DNA from 3 places in the uncultured Psychrobacillus sp. genome. Region 1 is predicted to be linked to each of the others. Evidence: predicted binding sites of a transcription regulator. Region 1 holds the regulator's gene; each other region holds the start of a gene.

Region 1 (5,575 bases):
GCAGCATATGAAGGACTGCCATTCTCCCATTTCCTCTGCCGATTCTAGTTTCATCTTGGACAAATACAGCTTTAATATCATTCTCCTTCACATAATTAAGCATTTCTAGTAGGCCATCTCTCTCCACATCGTACCCACTATGCTGGTCTAAGAATACTTGAGAAACCTCATAACCCTGTTTTGTTGCAAAATCTATTAACTCTTCTTCTTGTCTCTCTAGTGAAGTTTCTTGAGTAGACTTGTCTGTACTTACCCGACAATAAATAACTGATTTCATTCTCCTGCTACCTCTGTTCCATAATTTAAGTGATAGTTCTCACTTACCTTTGGAATTACTATAACATCTCCTGGTTTAATAGAGGTATCATATAAATTATTCATTTCGATAACTTTACTTATCCAGTCTTCTTTTGAATCTTTTACTCCATATTCACTAGCAAGTCCCCAAAGGGAATCTCCTTGTTCTATATGAATTTCGTAATCTTTTTCTGCCGAGATTGTATGTGTAATAGCCATAGTTGTTATGAAAATTAGATTAAGTCCTAAAAATAACGCTAAAAAATAATTGTTTTTTACCCAATTCATGTTAAAACCTCCAAATAAGAATGTTTGTTCGTATCTACATTTTAATACTAATGCGAACATTTGTTTTTGTCAACATATTTTAGAACCTATGTTTGCATATTGTATAGGACACTGTTATACTATTAACAAGTATTAATATAGTAGGTAATTTATTACTAAAAGAGGTGAACTCATTGAAGAAAGCGTCGAAAAGACAGGAAGATATTTTAGCTTTTATAAAAGAAGAGGTTCGTAAAAAAGGCTATCCACCTTCCGTACGTGAAATTGGCGAGGCTGTTGGACTTGCCTCAAGCTCTACAGTGCATGGTCACTTAGCAAGATTAGAGAGTAAAGGGTTAATTCGGAGAGATCCTACAAAACCACGCGCTATTGAAATTTTGGACGGTTTGGAAGTTTCTGTGGAAAGACAGGGTGTTGTGCATGTTCCTTTGGTTGGTAAAGTTACTGCCGGTATGCCTATAACAGCTATTGAAAATGTTGAAGAATTTTTTCCTTTACCTGAAACGTTTGGTACATCGGACGACCATCTATTCATGTTAGAAATTATGGGTGACAGTATGATTGAAGCTGGAATCTTGAATGGAGATTATGTTGTGGTTAAACAACAACAATCTGCTAATAATGGGGATATTGTAGTTGCAATGACTGAGGACGACGAAGCTACTGTGAAACGGTTCTTTAAAGAAAAAACATATTTTAGATTACAACCAGAAAACTCGACTATGGACCCTATTATTGTGAACCAAGTTTCGATTTTAGGAAAAGTAGTTGGAGTTTACCGACATATCCACTAATAATCTCTTGACTTATTTCCGTATCATAGTATGATTACGTAGAGCCGATATCATATCTAAACTAGAAAGTGGACATTTCTGTTTAGATCATCGAAAAACCCCTTCACATTTATATGTGAGGGGGTTTTGTTTTTACTAATAATTTCTTATCTTGCTTTTACACCTTAAGTCTACACTTCCCCCTCGTCTTTTTATGAAAGAACTTAACAAAAGAGAATCATAATCTACTAACCGTGGAAAGGAAGATTCAAATTGCAATTTCCTTATCGTAACGATTTTCGAAAAACCTTAATACCTTACCTTAAAAATTTGTCTGAAGAAAATTGGGTGAAAGTTCACCCTAATTACTCTAATAATGTAGCCTGGGTAGTATCTCATATAGCCACAAGTGAGGATTTCTGGATCAATGAAATAGCTTTTAAAAAGAAACCTAAAGTTACTGTTGATGCTTATTCACCACCTCGAGAAATCTTAACAGCTTACGAGGAAATCAGAATGGAAACTGATTTTATTCTTAACTCTTTGGATGTTTTACAATTTGACCAGCTTATAGACGTGCCATCATTTTCTGACGGGTGGATCCCTCCATCAGTTCCGACAATTGGTTGGGTATTTCAGCATGTGTATGGTCACGAGGCCTACCATATTGGTCAACTAGCTGTGATTGCCCATCTGAACCAATTTGAAAAACCATTATTCTAACAACTATTACATACATTTCTACTAAAAAATATTAAATACTCTATTTTTCATTTATTTTATACAATTTTCTCCTTTTTTGGTTTTTCTTTTTGCGACGAAGGGTAAAGTTTTATAGTTCAAGAAAAACCTTCCATATATGTGTGTTACAACCCAAATAAGAAAAGGAGAGAAAATATGAGGAAAGGACTAAAATTAATATTTTTACTTTCGTGCACTATTTACTTAGTTGCCTGTAATTCAAATGAAGAGGTTACTCCCCCAATAGCTGACAAGGAAAAACGACCAATAGAACTTAAAGCTAGTAAAACAGAGGCAGAAATGGTATCTACTAAAGTACCTGAAAATTTTAAAGATCGAGAAGCCGTTGAAACGTATGTCACGGAAGTTAGGGAAATTTATATGGAGACTACTAATTTAGGAGCTCAGTGGGATGCTCTAAGAATAGGCTCCTCCACAGGAGAGGTAACTCCTCCAGAATTCGCTGAAGTAATCAGAACAGATTTGTTACCCCAAAACATGGCTATTATTGAAGTAATTGAAGCAATAGTCCCTCCGAATGATGAAATTGCTCGTACCCATGAACTTTTTATAGACGCAATCAATAAACAGCATATAGCATTTAGTGAGGTTGCTACTGCTATGGACACATACGATTCCAATAAAATGACTAAGGCGAACGAAATTTTGAGTGAGGTAAGAAAACTTGATCGCGAATTTGGAAGAGAGATGGAGAATTTACTACTTGAATATAATATAGATTGATTTGTAAAAAAATCACATACACCAAAAGACATTAAGATGGCATGATATATTCATGTCCATCTTTTTTTATTTCCAAAGAACCTCCTTCCCTTTTTCATAACATCTGAGTGAATATATTTCTGACAGACGCTTTCAGTTGTTCAGGTTAAGCCATCATCCTGATGTCGTGACCTGCCGCTACAATCACTTATTTGTAAATGTTAGCGTTTAATCAGGATTTTGCTATTTAAGAAAATACTCATCTTTATATTTTTATATCCCCTTAAAACACCCTATTACCAACGCACAAAAGCTATTTTACAAGCGATCATTAACCAAATAGCAGTGACTTCATTTTTTCATCTGAATATATTAAGTAAGTGATTTTTTATTCATCGAAAATAAAAAGAAATCAGCTTAGGAAGGTCTTAGTATGTCCTTCACTGGTATCGCATTTGTTAGCCCGTTTAAAAGATGTATGAAAGATCCGTGTACTAAAAATATAGTACTTTCCAATTACAGGAAGGGGTTAATAAAATGAAGAAATGGTTCATGATAGGGTTAATTTCCCTTATTCTGGGAGTGACTGCCTGTTCTCCATCTTCAAAGGAAGCAAAGCCCGAGAAGGAAACGGTGGAAGTCGTCAAAAAGGAAGAAGAGTCTGAAACTAAAGTAGAAAAAGAAGTTACGAAGGAAGAAGAAAAAACAGAAGTTGTGACAGCCGACAAGGAATTGATACAGTATTATGTTGATGATGTACGAGACGCTTATATGCAGGTATCTGACTTAGCGGTACAGTGGGATGAACTTAGAATGGGTGCATCAAATGGTGAAATCGATAGCTATACATTTGCTACTGCCATTTATGAAGAAATACTGCCGCAAAATATGTTTGTACTAGAAAACATAGAAGCAATCATTCCCCCTAATGATGATATTGCAGCTACCCATGAGTTACTAATAGATGCCATTAGCAAGCAGCACATTGCATTTAGTGAGGTTGCAGCCGGCATGGATGCCAACGACCCAGATAAAATTACAAAGGCAAATGAAATTTTAAATGAAGTACGAAAATTGGATCGTGAGTTCGGCAGAAAAATGGAGACACTCATCAAGGAATATGGAATAGATTAATACAGCTATAATAAAGAAAGAATATAAAAAATGGGCTGGTAAACATTTTGCCAAGCTCATTTTTTAATAATAAGGTTTAAATAAACTGATTATAGCCATTAAAACTAGTATCAAAGAGATCATCATAAATGTATAACCCATAAATACTTTGTTCTCTTTTTTTAAATCGTTTAACCCTAATAGAAAACAATTTGCACCTATGAACAACGCCATAAAAGGTAATAAATTCAGTTCGGTTAGTAAATCTAAAACTCCAAATACAATTGCACATACCAACAAGGTTACTCTTATTTTTTCGAACATCAATGCACCTCTTCACTTGTACCATATTTATAGTGGAATGTATTATTCTTCTCTCTTTCTCCTTCCTACCCTATAGAAGTAGACACTTCATATATCCCCTGTAAAAAAATCACCAAAATAATTTTATTCTCGCCACGTCTTCATACACTATTCTCCTTTCTAACAATGAACTCCTTTATCTTTCCTTTTTTAGTAATTAAATCTCTATCATAACTCATAAAAAATAACATTATTGGGCAACCTCTTAATGTTTAAACAAATCTTTTCTTATGATTGGTGGAGAAATATATGGGAAAGTCAAAAAAGCCGTTTTATAAAAAGTGGTGGTTCTGGGTAATCGTCATTATTATAATCATTGTATTAACTACAGGTGGCGGAGATGAAGACGCTACAAATGATACCGCAACCGATCAAACTACAAACAAAACGGATGATACCACTACCTCTGACAAACCTACAGAGGAAAAGGAGGAAACCAAAAAGAAGGATGACGGGAAGATTAAATCGGGGACTTACAAGGTTGGGACCGATATTCCAGCTGGAGAATATATAGTGTTTGCAAAAGGCTACACGTATATCGAGAGCTCTAAAGATAGCTCCGGAGCATTGGAAAGTATTATTTTCAACGATAACTTAAGTAAGGGTGCAAATTCCTATGTGACTCTTAAAGATGGGGAATATTTTAAATTCCAGGATGGAGAAATGTATGCGGTAGACCAGGCACCTTCAGTTATTCCAGAAGACAATGTCTACACGGATGGTATGTATAAGATTGGAAAAGATCTCCCTGCAGGAGAATATAAGATCACTTTAGGTACAGATTCTGAATTAGGTTATTACGAAGTATCTAAGAGCAGCTCTCATCAGCTGGAAGATATCGTAACGAATGAAAATGTACAAGCTGATACTTATTTAACTGTTTCAGATGGTCAGTATTTGAAGCTGCAAGGTGTAACCATTAATACAAAGTAGAGGAAGAAAAGCGTGGAGTAAATATACCCCGCGCTTTTTCTTTTTGATGCATCCTTCTTATTTTACTCTTAATACTTGACCAACATAAATCGTATAATTGGAGTCTAGACCATTCCAATCTTTTATCTGCAGAACTGTACTACCGTATCTTTGGCTAAGTCCATAGACAGTGTCTCCGCTTACAACCGTGTGATAAACAGCTGTAGCCTTTTTAGGAAGCCCAAAGGACTTTACGATACCATTTACATGACCTCTAGCTAAAGATTCAATGAAAGAGGAAGTCTTGAGCTTAGCTGCATCGTTGGCATTATCAATAAACCCGTTTTCTGTAAGAATCGAAGGCA
Region 2 (8,571 bases), on a different contig from region 1:
TACGAAAATCTTTAAATGTTACCATCTGTTAGCATCTCCTTCACTTGTTTTGCAAGACTTAATGGCAGGAATGGAGTGCCATCATATTTCAATACACTCACTATTTTGTCATGACCGCCGACGTTCATTTTAATAATGTTTGCCAATTGTCCTGTTGCATTGTTTTCTACCACTACTACTTTTTTAGCTTTAGCTACTAGCGGCTGCATTTGTTCGGTTGGGAATGGGTGAATTAAGCGAATATGTGCATGGTTCACTTTCACTCCATTGTCATTTAGTGTTTGTTGTAGTTCTTCTAGTACTCCGCGAGTAGAATTGAATCCTACAAATAATATATCTGCTTCTTCATGAGGAGCGTTAACGTACACTGGCTCATCGAAGTTAACAAACTTTAATTTTTTCATACGCTTGTCCATTTGAGCTTGACGGTTTAATGCGGCTTCAGAAGGTTTGCCAGTTTCATCATGCTCTACACCTGTTACATGGTGAATTGCATGCTTCATACCTGGTAATACACGTGGTGAAATACCATCTTCGGTTACTTCGTATCGTTTGAAATAACTTTTATCTTCTGTTTCTGGAAGCTCTTCGTTGTCCATTAAACGACCACGACGGATTTCTATTTTCGAATAATCAAATGGCTCCACTGTTTGCTTACCAAGTGATAGCTGTAAGTCCGAAAGAATAATGACAGGTAGCTGCAATTCTTCAGCAATATTAAAAGCTTGGATTGTATCGTAGAACGCTTCTTCTCCAGTACTTGGTGCAATGACCACCTTTGGAATTTCCCCATGCGTACCGTAGATCATTTGCATTAAATCAGACTGCTCTTGTTTGGTCGGTAATCCTGTAGATGGACCCCCACGCTGTGTGTCGACAATTACTAATGGTTGCTCGGTCATCCCGGACAATCCGATTGCTTCCATCATTAGAGACAGGCCAGGCCCTGCAGACGCTGTAAATGCACGTACACCACCGTAGTTAGAACCAATTGCCATTGTTGCTGCAGCAATTTCATCTTCTGTTTGAATGACTGCTCCTCCAAATAGAGGTAGCTTTTTAATCATATACTCCATTATTTCAGAAGCTGGAGTAATTGGATAAGCTGCCATAAAGCGTACGCCTGCAGTTAATGCGCCCATAGCTATTGCATCATTACCAATCATGAATAAACGCTGTTTGCCGTCAGCTGGAGCTATTTCCCACTCTCCAAGACGGTCCCCAAGCTGCTCAGCCATCGTGTCATATCCTTGTTGAATCGCCTGCATATTTTTTTCTACAACTTCTTCACCTTTTTTACCAAAGATTTCATCAACGACTCCTTGGAAAACGGCTTTGTCTAGGTTTAATAAAGCAGACGTAGCTCCAATTGCCACCATGTTCTTCATGAGAGAGGTTCCAAGGCTAGAAGCAATCTCTGTAAAAGGTACGATATACATTGGTGCTAAACAGTCCTCTGGTGCCTCTGGTGAAAATTTAGCATCTGCTAGTATGATACTTTTTTCTGTAAGCTCTTTATAATTGACTTCAATCGTTTCTTGATCAAATGCCACTAAAATATCTAAGTTATCTGGAATGGTACGTACTTGAGTAGGACGCACACAAATTTTATTATTAGTATGTCCGCCTTTAATTCGAGAAGAGAAATGACGGTATCCATATAAGTAGTACCCAAGGCGATTCATAGCCATAGAGAATATTTCGCCTGTACTCTCAATACCCTCTCCTTGCTGCCCTCCTACTTTCCAAGAAAGCTGTTGCAACATATAAACATCTCCTTACTGTTCTCTTTAAATGCTTTTTTCCTTCATTAGTTTATCACGAAGTAGCGATATACACTATGTATTACCTGTACTTTTATGGAATTTCAGACCTTTGACGGAACCCCTCCGTCACGATTTATTCAAAAAAGTATGGAAACGCAAATTATAAGCCGCTACTAAAGACAGTAGCGGCTTTTTGTGAAACTTTATATAGAGTACCAAGCCTTTTGTGAAGAAAGCCTTGCTGCTATATATTATTTTGATTTCTTTTCTACCAGTAATTTCAAAGCAGTTCGATCTTCACCAGAAATAATAATATCTGTGAACGCCGGTGAGCAAGTTAGGTCTGTTCCACTAGGAGCAACAAATCCTCTTGCAATAGCAATAGCTTTTATAGCTTGGTTTAATGCTCCTGCGCCTACTGCCTGCATTTCTGCGTAACCTTGTTCTCTTATAACTGCAACTAATGCACCAGCAACTGAATTGGGGTTTGAACGAGAAGATACTTTTAAAGAATCCACTATCATTTCTCCTTTTATCGCTATATTTATGAACTTGCTTTCGTTCATAAACTAACTTATGCTCGGAAGAAATTTTTTAGACTTTTTTATGCTTCAAATGGATAATCTTCGTTAATATATATTCTCTCTTGATGTGTTGCTTTACCAGTTTGGTTATCCACCTCTACGAAAAATCCACTTAGCACCGAACGACCGCTCTTCGGTACTTCAAAGCGAGTTGGCATATTTGTTTGGAAACGGTATAGTACGTCCTCTTTTTTCATCCCTAATACTTCATCATAAGGACCTGTCATTCCGACATCTGTAATATAAGCAGTGCCGCCAGGAAGAATACGAGAATCCGCTGTTTGTACATGCGTATGAGTTCCTACTACAACAGAGGCCTTGCCGTCTAAATGCCATCCAAAGGCAATTTTTTCACTTGTCGCTTCTGCATGAAAGTCTACAAATACAATTGGGGATAGCTGCTTAGCTTCTTCAACCATTTCAGTTGCCATTTTAAATGGATCATCGTGTGGCGGTAAGAATGTTCTACCATGCATATTGATGACAGAAATAGTGTGGCCGTTTTTCGTTACAGAGGTCATTCCTTTACCCGGAGCGTCTTCTGAAAAATTGGCAGGACGAATTAAATAATCTGTATCATCGATGAAGTCCATAATTTCTTTTTGATCCCATGTATGGTTTCCCATCGTCACTACGTCTACTCCCATATGTAAAAGAGAGTTAAATATAGTTTTCGTAATGCCTCTACCAGCAGCTGCATTCTCCCCATTGGCAATTACAACATCTGGCATATATTTTCTTTTTAGTCTTGGTAAGTAGCTTTCCAAGGTATCTCTGCCAATTGATCCAACAATATCACCGATAAATAGTATTTTCATTTTTACAATAACGTCCTTTCACGAAAAAAAGGCTTCATTTCGAAGCCTTTTGTTTTCAATGTTATGATTGCTTTTACTTTATTTTGCGTATTCTACGGCTCTAGTTTCTCTGATTACAGTTACTTTTATGTGACCAGGATAATCGAGCTCTTCTTCAATTCGCTTACGGATGTCTCTTGCCAAGCGATGAGCCGTAATGTCATCGATTTGATCAGGACGAACCATAATGCGGATTTCTCTACCCGCTTGAATAGCAAAGGATTTTTCAACACCTTCATAGGATTCTGAAATTTCCTCTAGTTTTTCAAGGCGGCGAATGTAATTTTCTAATGTTTCACTTCTTGCACCAGGTCTAGCTGCAGATAAAGCATCTGCTGCTGCTACTAATACGGCAATGACAGAAGTAGCTTCTGTATCTCCGTGATGGGAAGCAATACTATTAATTACTACCGGATGTTCTTTATACTTTCTTGCAAGTTCTACACCTATTTCAACGTGACTTCCTTCCACTTCATGGTCAATTGCTTTTCCGATGTCGTGTAATAAGCCTGCACGTCTAGCAAGTGTTACGTCTTCTCCAAGCTCTGCAGCTAAGAGACCAGCTAAATAGGCAACTTCAGTAGAATGTTTTAATACGTTTTGACCATAACTTGTACGGTATCTTAAACGGCCTAAAATCTTCATCAAATCTGGATGTAGGTTATGAACACCTATATCAAAAGTAGTTTGTTCGCCAATTTCGCGAATTTGTTCATCTACTTCTCTTCTAGACTTCTCTACCATTTCTTCAATTCGAGCAGGATGGATACGTCCATCTTGCACTAATTTTTCAAGGGCTAATCGAGCAGTCTCTCTTCTAATCGGATCGAACCCGGAAAGAATTACAGCCTCTGGTGTGTCGTCAATGATAAGATCGATACCAGTCAATGTTTCGAGTGTACGAATGTTTCGTCCTTCACGTCCGATAATTCGTCCTTTCATCTCGTCATTCGGTAAGTTTACAACCGAAACGGTAGTTTCCGCAACGTGATCTGCTGCAAACCTTTGTAAAGCAAGTGAAAGTATTTCTCTCGATTTCTTGTCAGCTTCTTCTTTGGCTCTTGTTTCAGATTCTTTAGTCATCACAGCAATATCAGTAGCCAATTCATTTTCTACCTCTTGAAGAATGATAGTTTTTGCTTCTTCACGAGTAAGAGTAGAAATACGTTGTAGCTCTGTTTGTTGCTCTTCAACTAGTTCATCCACTTTACTTTCCTTTTGTTCGATATGCTGTTGTCTTTGTGTTAGAGCATCTTCTTTACGCTCAAGACTTACTTCTCTCTTGTTTAGAGCATCATCTTTACGATCTAGATTCTCTTCTCTTTGTAATAACCGATTTTCCTGTTTTTGCAGTTCCATGCGGCGTTCTCGGATGTCAGATTCAGCTTCATTTCGTAATTGGTGAGTTTCATCTTTGGCCTCTAAAAGTGCTTCTTTCTTTAATGCTTCTGCCTCTCGCTTTGCTTCCTCTATAATGAGTACAGAAGATTGTTTTGCACCAGTCACTTTTGAATCATTCACTTTTTTCAGATAACCGTAACCAACAGCGCCACCGATAATAAGACCAAGCAAAGCGGAGATGATAATTTCCCATGTCATTTCGAACACCCCCTCTTGCTATACTTTTAAGTTTCAGTCGGCACATATATGCTAATTGAATGCATATTTGTACTGCTTTTTAGTCATTTAATAAAGAAATTATACAATTTTAATTGTATAGATGTAGAAATACTCTGTCAAGGAAACGGAAGAATATTATTAGTTTTAGAGAGAGGATATCTATTACTTTAGGTATTGCCTAAATAATATGATTTCATAATTCCTATTTGAAACAATTTCATATTTTCTTTTATTATGTAAAACCACAAGGAACAATCAATAAAAAAATCATGATATTTATCTGCTCAGCAAAGAAATTATAATTAGTTTCAGCTCTGGTTGTCCTTTTCTGAAGAATGATCAATGTTCATTCAACCGACTAGATTCATTGCCTGTCGTTTCAACGAACGCTTTTAATAGGTAAAGCTTCTAATTTTGAATTTAGCTCATTCACAACTACTAAAGTTCAAGTAAAATGGACTTTATGATAAGTTTAAACTACAAAAAATATTAGAAATAGATTTTAAAAAAAGATACCAAGAGAGAGTCTCTTGATATCTTTTTAACTTTAACTATTATTCATCTTCTAAAAGTAGCTCGAACTCGCCATCTTCGTCCTCTGGCTCATGCGCTGCAATAACAAGTGCACCAGCAGACATACCTAGAGATTGACGAATTTTTAATGCCACTTCTTCTTTAATAGCAGGGTTTTCTTTCAAGAATTGCTTAGCGTTTTCTCGCCCTTGGCCAATACGTTCTTCATTGTAAGCATACCAAGAACCACTTTTTTGGATAATATCGTATTCAGAACCTATATCAACGATTTCTCCTTCTTGAGAGATTCCTTCTCCGTACATAATATCTACTTCTGCAGTTTTAAATGGTGGAGCAACTTTGTTTTTTACTACTTTAATTTTCGTTTTGTTACCCATAATGTCTGTACCTTGTTTAATAGCTTCAGCACGTCTTACTTCTAAGCGGACAGAGCTGTAGAATTTAAGTGCACGACCACCAGGCGTTACCTCCGGGTTACCAAACATTACTCCAACTTTTTCACGAATTTGGTTAATAAAGATTGCTATAGTGTTAGATTTGTTAATAACTCCTGATAGCTTACGTAATGCTTGAGACATTAAGCGAGCTTGAAGACCAATATGAGAGTCTCCCATTTCTCCTTCTATCTCCGCTTTTGGTACTAATGCTGCAACAGAGTCGATAACAATGATTTCAACCGCACCACTGCGGACTAGAGCTTCTGCGATTTCAAGGGCTTGCTCTCCAGTGTCGGGTTGAGATAATAATAATTCATCTATGTTAACGCCTAGTTTTTGTGCATATACAGGGTCCAACGCATGCTCTGCATCAATAAATGCCGCTTGCCCACCTGTTTTTTGTATTTCTGCAATAGCGTGAAGCGCTACAGTTGTTTTACCTGAGCTCTCTGGGCCATAAATTTCAATAATACGACCTCTTGGATATCCGCCTATTCCAAGTGCTGCATCAAGAGCTAGGGAACCACTTGAAGAGGTAGAGATTTCACGGTCTGTTTTCTCTCCTAATTTCATTACGGAACCTTTACCAAATTGTTTCTCTATTTGTTTTAAAGCCATTTCTAACGCTGCTTTACGATCATTAGCCAAATGTATTTCCTCCTAGAAACTATCATTTTTTTTACTATCTTTAGTATACTCGGTCTTTGAGAAATTTACAAGAAAAAAGCGAACATCTATTCGTTTATTTTTTAACACTATTAGATTTTGATAGGAAAAAACAGCACAAAATGATAATTTGAGCCGTTTTCTTTTGTTAAAATTAAATTTTCGATAATCCTTCTTCTCTTAAAAGTCGAATCAAATAATGGATAGTAAACTTAACTGTTCTTAAACGATTTGTGTTTCTCATACCGGATAGATTCAATTTATAAGAAATTGGGGCGACGTCTCCATACGCTATTCCAATCCACACCGTTCCTGCCGGTTGATCTCCGTGTCCATCTGGCCCAGCTGCTCCAGTAATACCTATACCTATCGTTGTTTCAAACTTTTCTTTGACTCGACTAGCCATTTCTTCTGCAACCTGACTAGAAACGACGCTATGTTCATCAATCGTTTCTCTCTTAACACCAAGCTGATTGATTTTCACTTCTTCCGTATAGGTGATAATGCCACCTACAAGTGCTACGCCCATTCCTGGGACTGCCGCCAACTCCGATTGAAAAAGTCCAGCAGTCATACTTTCTGCAGCAGAAATTGTTAGCTCATTGTCAATTAGTATATCTCTAAGCTTGGAGGCTAACGATTCGTTATTATATCCATACACATATTTGCCCACGCGGTTTAAGATTTCAGCTTGTAGCTTTTCAATCCTTTTCCAAGCTTCTTCCTCCGTATCTGCTTTCGCAGTAAGTCGTAAGGTTACCTCGCCGTCAGAAGCTAGCGGCGCAAGGGTCGGATTTGTTTGATTGTCCAATAAATCCTGGACCTCATTCTCCAACTCTGCTTCGCCAATACCATAAAAGCGAATGACATGGGACATAATTACATTTTCTTTGTAAAGCAGTTTAGGTAACAGCGGCTTAGCCTCAAATTGGAACATCGGCTCTAATTCTTTTGGAGGGCCAGGCAATAACATATATGTATGTTTCTCTGTGGAAAGCAGCATCCCCGGAGCCATCCCATGCTTGTTTTCAAGGACAGTACAGCCGTCTAAAACTAATGCTTGTTTTTTATTGTTCTCCGTCATTACTTTTCCAGCTCTTTTAAAGAAATCCTCAATATAAATGATTGCATGATCATCTAATACAAGATTTTTGTTAAGGTGTTTAGAAATTGTTTCTTTTGTAAGATCGTCTTTAGTAGGTCCTAAACCTCCTGAAAAAATAATGAGGTCAGCTCGATTTTCTGCGATTTTTATGGCTTCTAACAAACGATTAGGATTGTCTCCAACTACTGTGTGGTAATACACATCGATCCCTAACTCTGCCAGCTGGGAGGATATATATCTTGCGTTCGTATTGGAAATTTGCCCTAACAATAATTCTGATCCTACCGCAATAATCTCTGCTTTCATCCCAAAACTTCCTTCCTATTTTGAGTCAAGTAACACTTTGCGATTCAAATAGAAATAATCAAATCCCGACCATAAAGTAAAGAATAGACAAACGTATAGCATGATCATATCAAATGGGAAATTGAACATTTCAAAAAATACATTTCCTAAAAGTAATGATGAAATCGCGATAATTTGTGTCCACATTTTTATTTTACCGAGTTGATTTGCTGCAACTACCTCTCCTGTATTCGCTAATATTAAGCGTAAACCAGTCACTGCAAATTCACGGCTGATAATTAATATAACTACCCACGCTGGTGCAACTCCAAACTGCACTAATATAATTAATGCTGCTGAAACTAGCAATTTGTCCGCTAGAGGATCTAAAAACTTACCCATATTGGTTACTAAATTATATTTACGAGCATAATAACCATCGATAAAATCAGTAATAGAGGCGATAATAAAAATAATAGCTCCAATTAGGTGATTTACTGGAATGGTTGCGCCTAAAAAACTAGCTTCCCCCCAGTTAAAATCAATTAGCATAAAAATCATAAATACTGGAATTAAAAATATGCGAAACATAGAAATTTGGTTTGGTATATTCATTTTCATCAAAAAATACTCCTTTCATATTTCAAACAAAATAGCCATCTAATCGATGACTATTTGCTGAATTTTATAACTAAATTTTGAGGACTCTTATCTGTT
Region 3 (8,571 bases), on a different contig from region 1:
CAAAATATATTGGTTAATTACAGTAAAAATGAAATAGAAATAAGTCTAAGAACAGCGACGAATCAAGACACAGGTTCAAAGGAAATTAAGTTGTTTTTTAATAAGAAGATATGGTCGTTTAAATAAGAGTTTTGGAGAAATGTATTTCAAAAATGTTATTTCATTAATTGGGAGGTAAGATTAGATGAGTATAAAATTTGACCAAAACAACGTCGTTATTAAACTCTGTATGAATGGAATGAACATGGAAGATGGCGGAAATGTTGAAGGTGCAACCACCATGTTTCATCAAGCATGGCACGAAGCAAAAGACGACTATGAAAGGTTTATTGCAGCATATCATTTGGCTCGTAAACAAAAGAGTATTACAGGGAAATTGAAATGGATGGAAACCTCTTTACAGTGTGCACTAAATATAAATGATGATAATGTTAAGAGTGCATACTCAACGTTATATTTAAACATTGCCAAATGCTATGAGGAGTTGTGTGATTTTGATAATGCAAAAAGAAATTATGAATTATCAAACTCATATAACGATACACCTTCTGATGAAGGACCATTTTATCATGGGACAAAGGCAGATTTACAGGTTGGTGATTTGCTGACAGCGGGTGGAAATTCAAATTACAAACCTGGGCTTAAAATGAACCACATTTATTTCACTGCTAATGCCAATGGTGCAGGACTTGCAGCAGCATTAGCAAAAGGAGAAGGAAGAGAAAGGGTTTATAAAATAGAACCAACAGGTAAATTTGAAAACGACCCAAATGTTACTGACAAAAAGTTCCCGGGTAACTTAACACGATCTTATCGTTCTCAAGAACCTTTAAGAATTATTGGCGAAGAAACTGAGTGGGCGAAACTGACAACAACGGAGCGAAGTGAATGGCGCAAAAATTTAGCCAACAACAAGGGTGAAATTATTAACTGAACATATTTTAAATGGAGTAAAATTGTTTAAAATTACCTATATTCTGTAATGTGGGCTTTAGTAAAATAAAAGAACCAAATAAAAATGAACTTGGAAAATATCCAGCTCATTTTATATGTATTTTAAGTCCACCTTTAGCATTAACATAGCCGAAAGGTTTGAAGGAAAAAGTATACAACAAAGAGAAATACTTAAATAACAAACTGAGTGGGGAGATAACATTACTTTGAACATTTTAACTCTGATTTTAAGTTATTTAATCGGTTCCATTTCATTTGCTTTAATCGTCGGTAAAATATTATATAAGAAAGATATTCGTGATTATGGTAGTGGTAATCTTGGTGCAACTAATGCTTACAGAGTTTTAGGCATTAAAGCAGGAGTAATTGTTGCAATTGCTGATATATTAAAAGGCACACTTGCTTGTTTTCTTCCCCTAATACTAAGTTCTACTATTAATCCAATTGTATGTGGCTTATTAGCTATATTAGGTCACGTATTTTCTGTGTTTGCTAGTTTTAAAGGTGGAAAAGCTGTTGCGACAGCAACTGGAGTTTTTTTATTTTTAACCCCTTTAGGTGTTTTTGTTGGTTTTCTTGTGTTTGTGCTAACTTTGGTATTAACAAAGTATGTATCACTAAGTTCAATGTTAGCTTGTATAGCTTTATTTGTTTACAGTCTAATATTTGAAGATAAAGTTATCATAGGACTTTCTCTATTAATAAGCGTATCGATCATCATTCTTCATCGACAAAATATAAAAAGAATTCTAGATGGATCAGAAAACAGGATAGTAGCGCCACAGGATAGTTGAAGAAAGATGTTTTACTTATGTAGACATTAGTAAATGGGGTGGGATTGGATGAAGAATAATTTATTTATCAACATTAATTTAACAGAAAGTAATGTTGATTTCCAAAGTTATAATTACTGGTTTTCTTTAATTGATTATTTCATAACATCTGCAAATTTTATAGAATTCCATGTGTGGAATGAAGAAGTTGAAACAATTGAAGAATTAAGTTTGAAAACTAATCTTGAAAAAATTGATTTGCACCCTATGAAAATGGTCTGTTTTCAAGGGGATATAAACAAAAAAATAATTAATTTCATTTTACAAGAGAGTTTAAGTCAGAATGGAGAAATAAAATGGTTTTCACTTTTTTTGAAATATAATGGTAATTGTTTCTTTGAATCATCACATTGGGGCTCTGAAATTAATATAGAAAATCCTTCTGAAAAAGAAATTATAATGTTTAAAAAATTTATGCCAAAGAATGCAATCTTTCATCATTTCAAGTAAAACTATTTAATGAGCGTTCGGTAATAGCGCTCGATTGCGGAATGAGTACACGAACGAGGTACGTAAGCCAAAAATAATATCAAAGTAAAATGAGCGAGGAGAAAATATCCTAGCTCATGTTTATGTGTATTATAAGTCACCTTTAGCATTAACATAGCTAAGGTTAAAAAGGAGGATGGTCGTGAACTATTCACAACATCCTCCTTTTGAAATTATTTCCCTTTAAATACAGGTTTTCTTTTTTCACTAAATGCATTCAATGCCTCTACTCGATCCTCTGTCGGAATCGTAATTTCATACGCCTTACGTTCAATTTGTAAACCAGTTTGCAAGTCCACATTCATCCCTTGTTTGACAGCAAACTTGGCTTGTTGAAGTGCAATTGGTCCGTTTGCTAACATAAGTGCTGCGAAGCTTTCCGTTTCTTGCTTTAATGTTTCTCGACTCGCAATTTTAGTTAAAAGTCCATACGTAAAGGCTTCATGAGCCGTCAATCGTTTAGCAGTTAAGATTAACTCTAAAGCTTTGGATTCCCCAATGAGGCGAGGTAAACGTTGTGTACCTCCTGCGCCCGGGATAATTGCGAGGCTTGTTTCAGTTAGTCCCAATTGTATATCGTCTGCTGCAATACGGAAATCACATGCAAGCGCTAGCTCTGTCCCTCCACCAAACGCATAACCATTTAACATGGCAATCGTTGGCTGAGGTAAGCTTTCGACTAAAGAGAATACTTCACCTATTTTATATATATTACGTTTGACTCTTTGTTCAGTTAACGTTCGGCGTTCTTTCAAATCTGCTCCAACACTAAACGATTTTTCACCAGATCCAGTAAAGATTACTACTCTAATGTCCGGATTGATACGGATCGATTCTGCAATTTCTCCTAATTCACATAACATTTCATAGTTGAAAGCGTTCAAAGCTGTAGGTCGGTTTAATGTGACAATTCCAATATTCCCCTGTTGTTCATAAGTAATAGTTTCCATTATATCTCCCCCTAATACGCTAAAATTCTTCACTATTAAACATATCATTTTATGATAATCCTGTCATCAAAGGAAAAAATAGGTCGTTTTTCATCCTTATCTTTGATACAATAGTATCAATTACATTTCTTAAGAACATGAGGAAATTAAATGGAGATTTTTATTGCAAGGCAGCCAATTTTTAATATGAACGAGTCATTATATGGATATGAATTGCTTTATAGGAATAATGAAGACAATTCTTTCCCTGACGTGGATGCTGATATGGCAACGATTGATGTGCTGACACATTCATTTCTGACCATAGGAATAAATGAAATTGCAGGCGATAAGCTATGCTTTATTAATTTCACTGAAAACCTTCTGGATAAGGCGGTACTAAGAAAGTTCCCATCTAACAGGATAGTAGTAGAGATACTAGAAAATATTACGATAACTCCCCGTCTTATTAAACAAATTAGACAAATAAAAGCAATGGGCTTTCTTCTTGCACTGGATGATTTTGTTTTAAAACAAAATGTTGACTATTATGATGAACTGTTTAGCTTAGTTAGCTTTATTAAGATAGATTTTCTTGCCACTACAGTGGAAGAGAGAAAATCGGTCGAGAAAATTGTCCAAACCAACTATCCCAACATTGTACTGCTAGCTGAAAAGGTTGAAACACGAGAAGATTTTTACGAAGCTAAATCTGCTGGCTATAAATTGTTCCAAGGCTACTTCTTTGCTAAGCCTGAAATTATTAAGGCCACTGATATACCTGCTAACGTAGTGCAATATATTAGACTGATCAATCTTTTACGCAAGGAAGAAGCTTCTATGGATGAAATTGCGTTAGAAATAGAGAGAGACGTTTCCTTGACCTTTAAAGTGTTAAAAATGGTCAATTCTCCAGTTGCTCGACCACGTTCCAAGGTTCGCTCGATTAAACAGGGTGTTTTAATGTTAGGGCTGGAGGAGATTAATTATTGGCTTCATGTCTTGTTACTGCGAGAGGTACATCAAAACTACAAAGGGGATGGACTAGCTATTGTAGAAGCATCCTTATTTAGAGCGAAATTTTGTGAGCTACTTGCTAAACAGAAAAACCTGACAAATTCCTCTGAATATTTATTAGTAGGCATGTTCTCTCTAATGGACACCATCTTACATAAGAAGATGGATCAGCTAGTTAAAGAGTTACCTCTTTCTGATGATGTAGCGGCTACTTTGGTTGGGTCCAGCACAGAGATGACGCCTTTCTTAGATTTAACCATTGCCTATGATGAAGTTCGTTGGAACGATATGCTCGAAGGAGCTAATAATCTAGAAATCGATTTTCCAAGTCTTAATAATTTTTATAAGGAAGCTCGTAAGTGGGCAACTGACATAGTAACACAGTAATTAAACTGCCATTCTTAGGATTGGCAGTTTTTTGATTGAAGTTCTTTTCTTTCCATTGCATTTTCTTTTAAAAGTTGTAAAATATAAGAACAAATGTTCTTTTAAAAGAAAGGTGAATGAAGATGCCCTTAATACCAGAAGAGGCAATTCCATATTTCGAAAAAATGATTTATCTTCCCATGGTATTTACCATCTTGGAAAAGGATCGAACCATTATTGAAAAAGCCCCATTCAAATTAAACAGACCTTATTTGACTCTCGTAGAAGGAGCAGCAAAGCAAGTTCAAAAAGAGCTAAAAGACACACATGTCTACATGAGAAGGCATAGTATGAAAGTGATTAGAGGAGAAGGAGATGATATGTTCACAGAGTACGTGTTTTTTCATGGAGGATACGAGGAGCACCGTCGTTATCTGAACGTCCGTCTTCGTAACCGCGTAGAAGAACTGCTTTCTATGTACTTAACCATTACCTAATCAGTTGCGAATGTTTTTACGCATAGATGCTTGTCTAGAGGTGGCATATCCGTTGTTTAAAAGATGGCTCATTCGTTTTAGGAATTGGGTGCTTAATATGTTGGCATACGCCACTTGACGATTCATAGTGTTAGGCGAAACAGGAACATCAATGGTATCCCCATTAGAAAGAACAACGGTAGATCCCTTTTTATTTGGGTAAAAAGTTTCGATGGCCTGATAGGAAAACCATATATTTAAATCTGATTTTGGAGAAAGAACCGGAATCCATATACAAGGTGATCCAAAGTCATGAGCTAGTATGATTGGTAGCTTAAAATAGTTGCCAATCGTTTCTCGGGAAAGGTTTACTGCGTGTTGAAAGGAAGAACCGTAGAAGGAGCAGGAATAACGAACGATTTCGTATGGCTTTTTACTTACCATGGAGGTTTCACCAGAAAAATTAGTAACTTTCGTGTAAACTTTGTTATTTACTACAGAAGGTTGAAGTAACGCGGTTTCGAAGGAGATAAGATGGGATTTATTTTCAATTTTATTAGTCAGAAAATTTCACTCCTTAGTATATTATAATTTAAATTATAGTTAATTTTGGAAATAAATCAAGCTAATGTATCTAAAAATTAAAAAATACTTCTATTTACTGTATAATCTAAATTTTCTCAAAATGATTGCAACTAGCCTTAAGCTTTTATATAATATAAAAAAGGCATCGGGGTGATTGAAATGGACAAACAATATTCATATACAGATTTTATGAAAGCAATGGGACAAACAGGGAAAGAAAGCTCTGCAGAAAAGTTGTTAAACGAGATTTATCTTGATATGTTTTTAAATGTTGTCCACCGGGAGCAGAGAAGTTTTCGGCTAATGGGTTTAATTGACGAGGCATTGGATCGCAAGGATAAAGAAGCATTTAACGAGTACACGAACGTGTTACTTCATCTGAAAAATTAAGTTGCTAATGGGCCGGGAATTCGTGAGGAATTAATAGTTAATATATGTTGAGGATGGGGCTGAGATAATCTAATCATGCCCCCAAAAAGTGAGATTGCGATATGCAATCTCACTTTTTGCATTTAATTTGGGTAAATGTCTTTCAAAAAAGTAGTTCGGAGATAAGGCGGCGAACTTAATAAAAACAACGGCTATGAAGAAAATATAAAAATAAAGCAGTTCAAATTTTACAATGAGTGAAATTTGAACTGCTTTTAGTTTTGATAAAAAGTCTATTCTTTTGATGTTAAAAAACTAACATTCTTATATTTTTGCAAGATAAAATGTAGCTTTTTCTGTAAAAGAGGGTAGTAATAGATAGGAAGAGATTTTTACCACTAAATCGTTGATACGACAAAGGTTGAACCTACTCTGAAAATTTATTTTAAAAACGTATGTTCGTTTTAATAGTGTTAGAAAAATGATTATGTTAAACTAAATTTAATAAGAATACGGGAGGCATACATATGGAACAAATTTTTGATTTACAATCTCCGTATGAGCCAGCAGGGGATCAAATAGAAGCAATAAAAGAGCTAGTAAAAGGAGTAAATGAGGGCAAAAAGCATCAAACATTACTAGGGGCCACAGGTACTGGTAAAACCTTTACTATTTCAAACGTAATCCAACAAATTAATAAACCAACCCTTGTCATGGCCCATAACAAGACACTTGCAGGGCAGCTATATAGTGAGTTCAAGGAATTCTTTCCTAACAATGCAGTAGAATACTTTGTCAGCTATTATGACTACTTTCAACCAGAGGCATATGTGCCACAAACGGATACGTATATAGAAAAAGATTCTAGCATTAATGAAGAAATTGATAAATTGCGACATTCAGCCACTTCTTCATTATTCGAACGTAAGGATGTCATTATTATCGCTTCTGTTTCCTGTATTTATGGACTCGGAAATCCAGAGGAATATAAAGAAATGGTTGTGTCACTAAGAGTTGGCATGGAAATTGATCGAAACCAGCTATTAAGAAAGCTAGTGGATGTGCAATATGAACGAAACGATATTAATTTTACTCGTGGAACATTTCGAGTTCGTGGAGATGTAGTGGAAATTTTCCCTGCCTCTCGTGATGAGAGATGTCTAAGGGTAGAATTTTTTGGTGATGAAATAGATCGGATTCGAGAAGTGGATGCGTTAACAGGAGAAATATTGGGTGAACGGGATCATGTAGCTATTTTCCCAGCATCCCACTTCGTAACACGAGAAGAAAAGATGAAAATAGCCATAAATAATATTCGTCAGGAATTAGAGGAGCAGCTTACTATTCTTCGAAGTGAGGATAAATTGTTAGAAGCTCAAAGACTCGAGCAGCGAACGAATTATGATTTAGAAATGATGGAGGAAATGGGCTTCTGTTCAGGGATCGAAAATTACTCGCGCCACTTGACGTTAAGACAAGCGGGAGCAACCCCTTATACATTATTAGATTATTTTCCGAAGGATTTCTTACTGGTAGTAGATGAAAGCCACGTTTCATTACCACAGGTTAGAGGAATGTTTAATGGAGACCAGGCGCGGAAATCTGTGCTAGTAAATCATGGTTTCCGGTTACCTTCTGCATTAGATAACCGTCCGCTCACTTTCCAGGAATTTGAGGGGCATGTGAACCAGGCTATTTATGTATCCGCAACTCCGGGACCATACGAATTAGAGCATACACCAGAAATGGTCGAGCAGATTATCCGACCTACGGGATTATTAGATCCTATTATTACAGTGAAGCCGATTGAAGGACAAATAGATGATTTAATTAATGAAATATATGAACGATCTGCTAAGAATGAACGAGTCTTAATAACAACTTTAACAAAGAAAATGTCCGAGGATTTAACGGATTACTTAAAGGAAATTGGTATAAAAGTACAATATCTGCACTCAGAGATAAAAACATTAGAGCGAATTGAGATTATTCGAGAGCTTCGTTTAGGAACGTATGATGTCCTGATAGGAATTAACCTATTGCGAGAAGGATTAGACTTACCTGAGGTTTCACTGGTCGCTATTTTGGATGCGGATAAAGAAGGCTTCCTACGTTCAGAGCGTTCATTAATACAAACTATTGGGCGAGCTGCCCGAAACTCTAACGGTGAAGTTATTATGTATGCCGATAAAATGACAGATTCTATGACAAAGGCCATTAGTGAAACGAAGCGTCGTCGTACCATTCAAATGGAATATAACGAAAAGCATGGCATCACACCTAAAACGATTGAGAAGAAAATTAGAGAAGTAATACGAGCCTCTCAAGTGGCGGAAGACGAAGAAAGCTATGTACAGCAATTAACTAGCGGAAAAGTCTTAACGAAGGAAGAAAAGGGTAAACTATTAGACAAACTCGAAAAAGAGATGAAAGATGCTGCAAAAGCGCTTAACTTTGAACGAGCTGCTGAATTACGTGACGCAATTCTAGAGCTCAAGCTGGAAGGATGATGATTGGTGAAAAACCAAGAAATTAATATTCAAGGTGCTCGAA

What was found. Region 1 encodes LexA, which represses DNA repair genes until DNA is damaged. Its sites were predicted from a motif close to CGAACATATGTTCG; they were not measured.
Region 2: the regulator LexA is predicted to act here: its motif matches at 6,526-6,539, upstream of recA (recombinase RecA).
Region 3: the regulator LexA is predicted to act here: its motif matches at 6,467-6,480, upstream of uvrB (excinuclease ABC subunit UvrB).

What each region holds. Positions count from the first base shown of each region.
Region 1 is NZ_CALIED010000071.1:29,741-35,315, reverse strand. Features, by position in the region: gene Q0371_RS14555 (recombinase family protein) at 1-277, opposite strand, end outside; gene Q0371_RS14550 (LysM peptidoglycan-binding domain-containing protein) at 274-585, opposite strand; gene lexA (transcriptional repressor LexA) at 759-1,379, shown strand; gene Q0371_RS14540 (DinB family protein) at 1,632-2,081, shown strand; gene Q0371_RS14535 (hypothetical protein) at 2,256-2,843, shown strand; gene Q0371_RS14530 (hypothetical protein) at 3,360-3,956, shown strand; gene Q0371_RS14525 (hypothetical protein) at 4,020-4,259, opposite strand; gene Q0371_RS14520 (hypothetical protein) at 4,548-5,231, shown strand; gene Q0371_RS14515 (N-acetylmuramoyl-L-alanine amidase) at 5,289-5,575, opposite strand, start outside.
Region 2 is NZ_CALIED010000084.1:19,820-28,390, reverse strand. Features, by position in the region: gene Q0371_RS17145 (2-oxoacid:ferredoxin oxidoreductase subunit beta) at 1-25, opposite strand, end outside; gene Q0371_RS17140 (2-oxoacid:acceptor oxidoreductase subunit alpha) at 12-1,766, opposite strand; gene Q0371_RS17135 (stage V sporulation protein S) at 2,018-2,284, opposite strand; gene Q0371_RS17130 (TIGR00282 family metallophosphoesterase) at 2,371-3,168, opposite strand; gene rny (ribonuclease Y) at 3,247-4,806, opposite strand; gene recA (recombinase RecA) at 5,382-6,446, opposite strand; gene Q0371_RS17115 (competence/damage-inducible protein A) at 6,619-7,875, opposite strand; gene pgsA (CDP-diacylglycerol--glycerol-3-phosphate 3-phosphatidyltransferase) at 7,891-8,469, opposite strand; gene Q0371_RS17105 (RodZ domain-containing protein) at 8,526-8,571, opposite strand, start outside.
Region 3 is NZ_CALIED010000020.1:153,391-161,961, reverse strand. Features, by position in the region: gene arr (NAD(+)--rifampin ADP-ribosyltransferase) at 185-934, shown strand; gene plsY (glycerol-3-phosphate 1-O-acyltransferase PlsY) at 1,161-1,748, shown strand; gene Q0371_RS05275 (hypothetical protein) at 1,797-2,237, shown strand; gene Q0371_RS05270 (enoyl-CoA hydratase-related protein) at 2,450-3,226, opposite strand; gene Q0371_RS05265 (HDOD domain-containing protein) at 3,377-4,609, shown strand; gene Q0371_RS05260 (hypothetical protein) at 4,732-5,085, shown strand; gene Q0371_RS05255 (competence protein ComK) at 5,086-5,595, opposite strand; gene Q0371_RS05250 (IDEAL domain-containing protein) at 5,809-6,039, shown strand; gene uvrB (excinuclease ABC subunit UvrB) at 6,546-8,528, shown strand; gene uvrA (excinuclease ABC subunit UvrA) at 8,535-8,571, shown strand, end outside.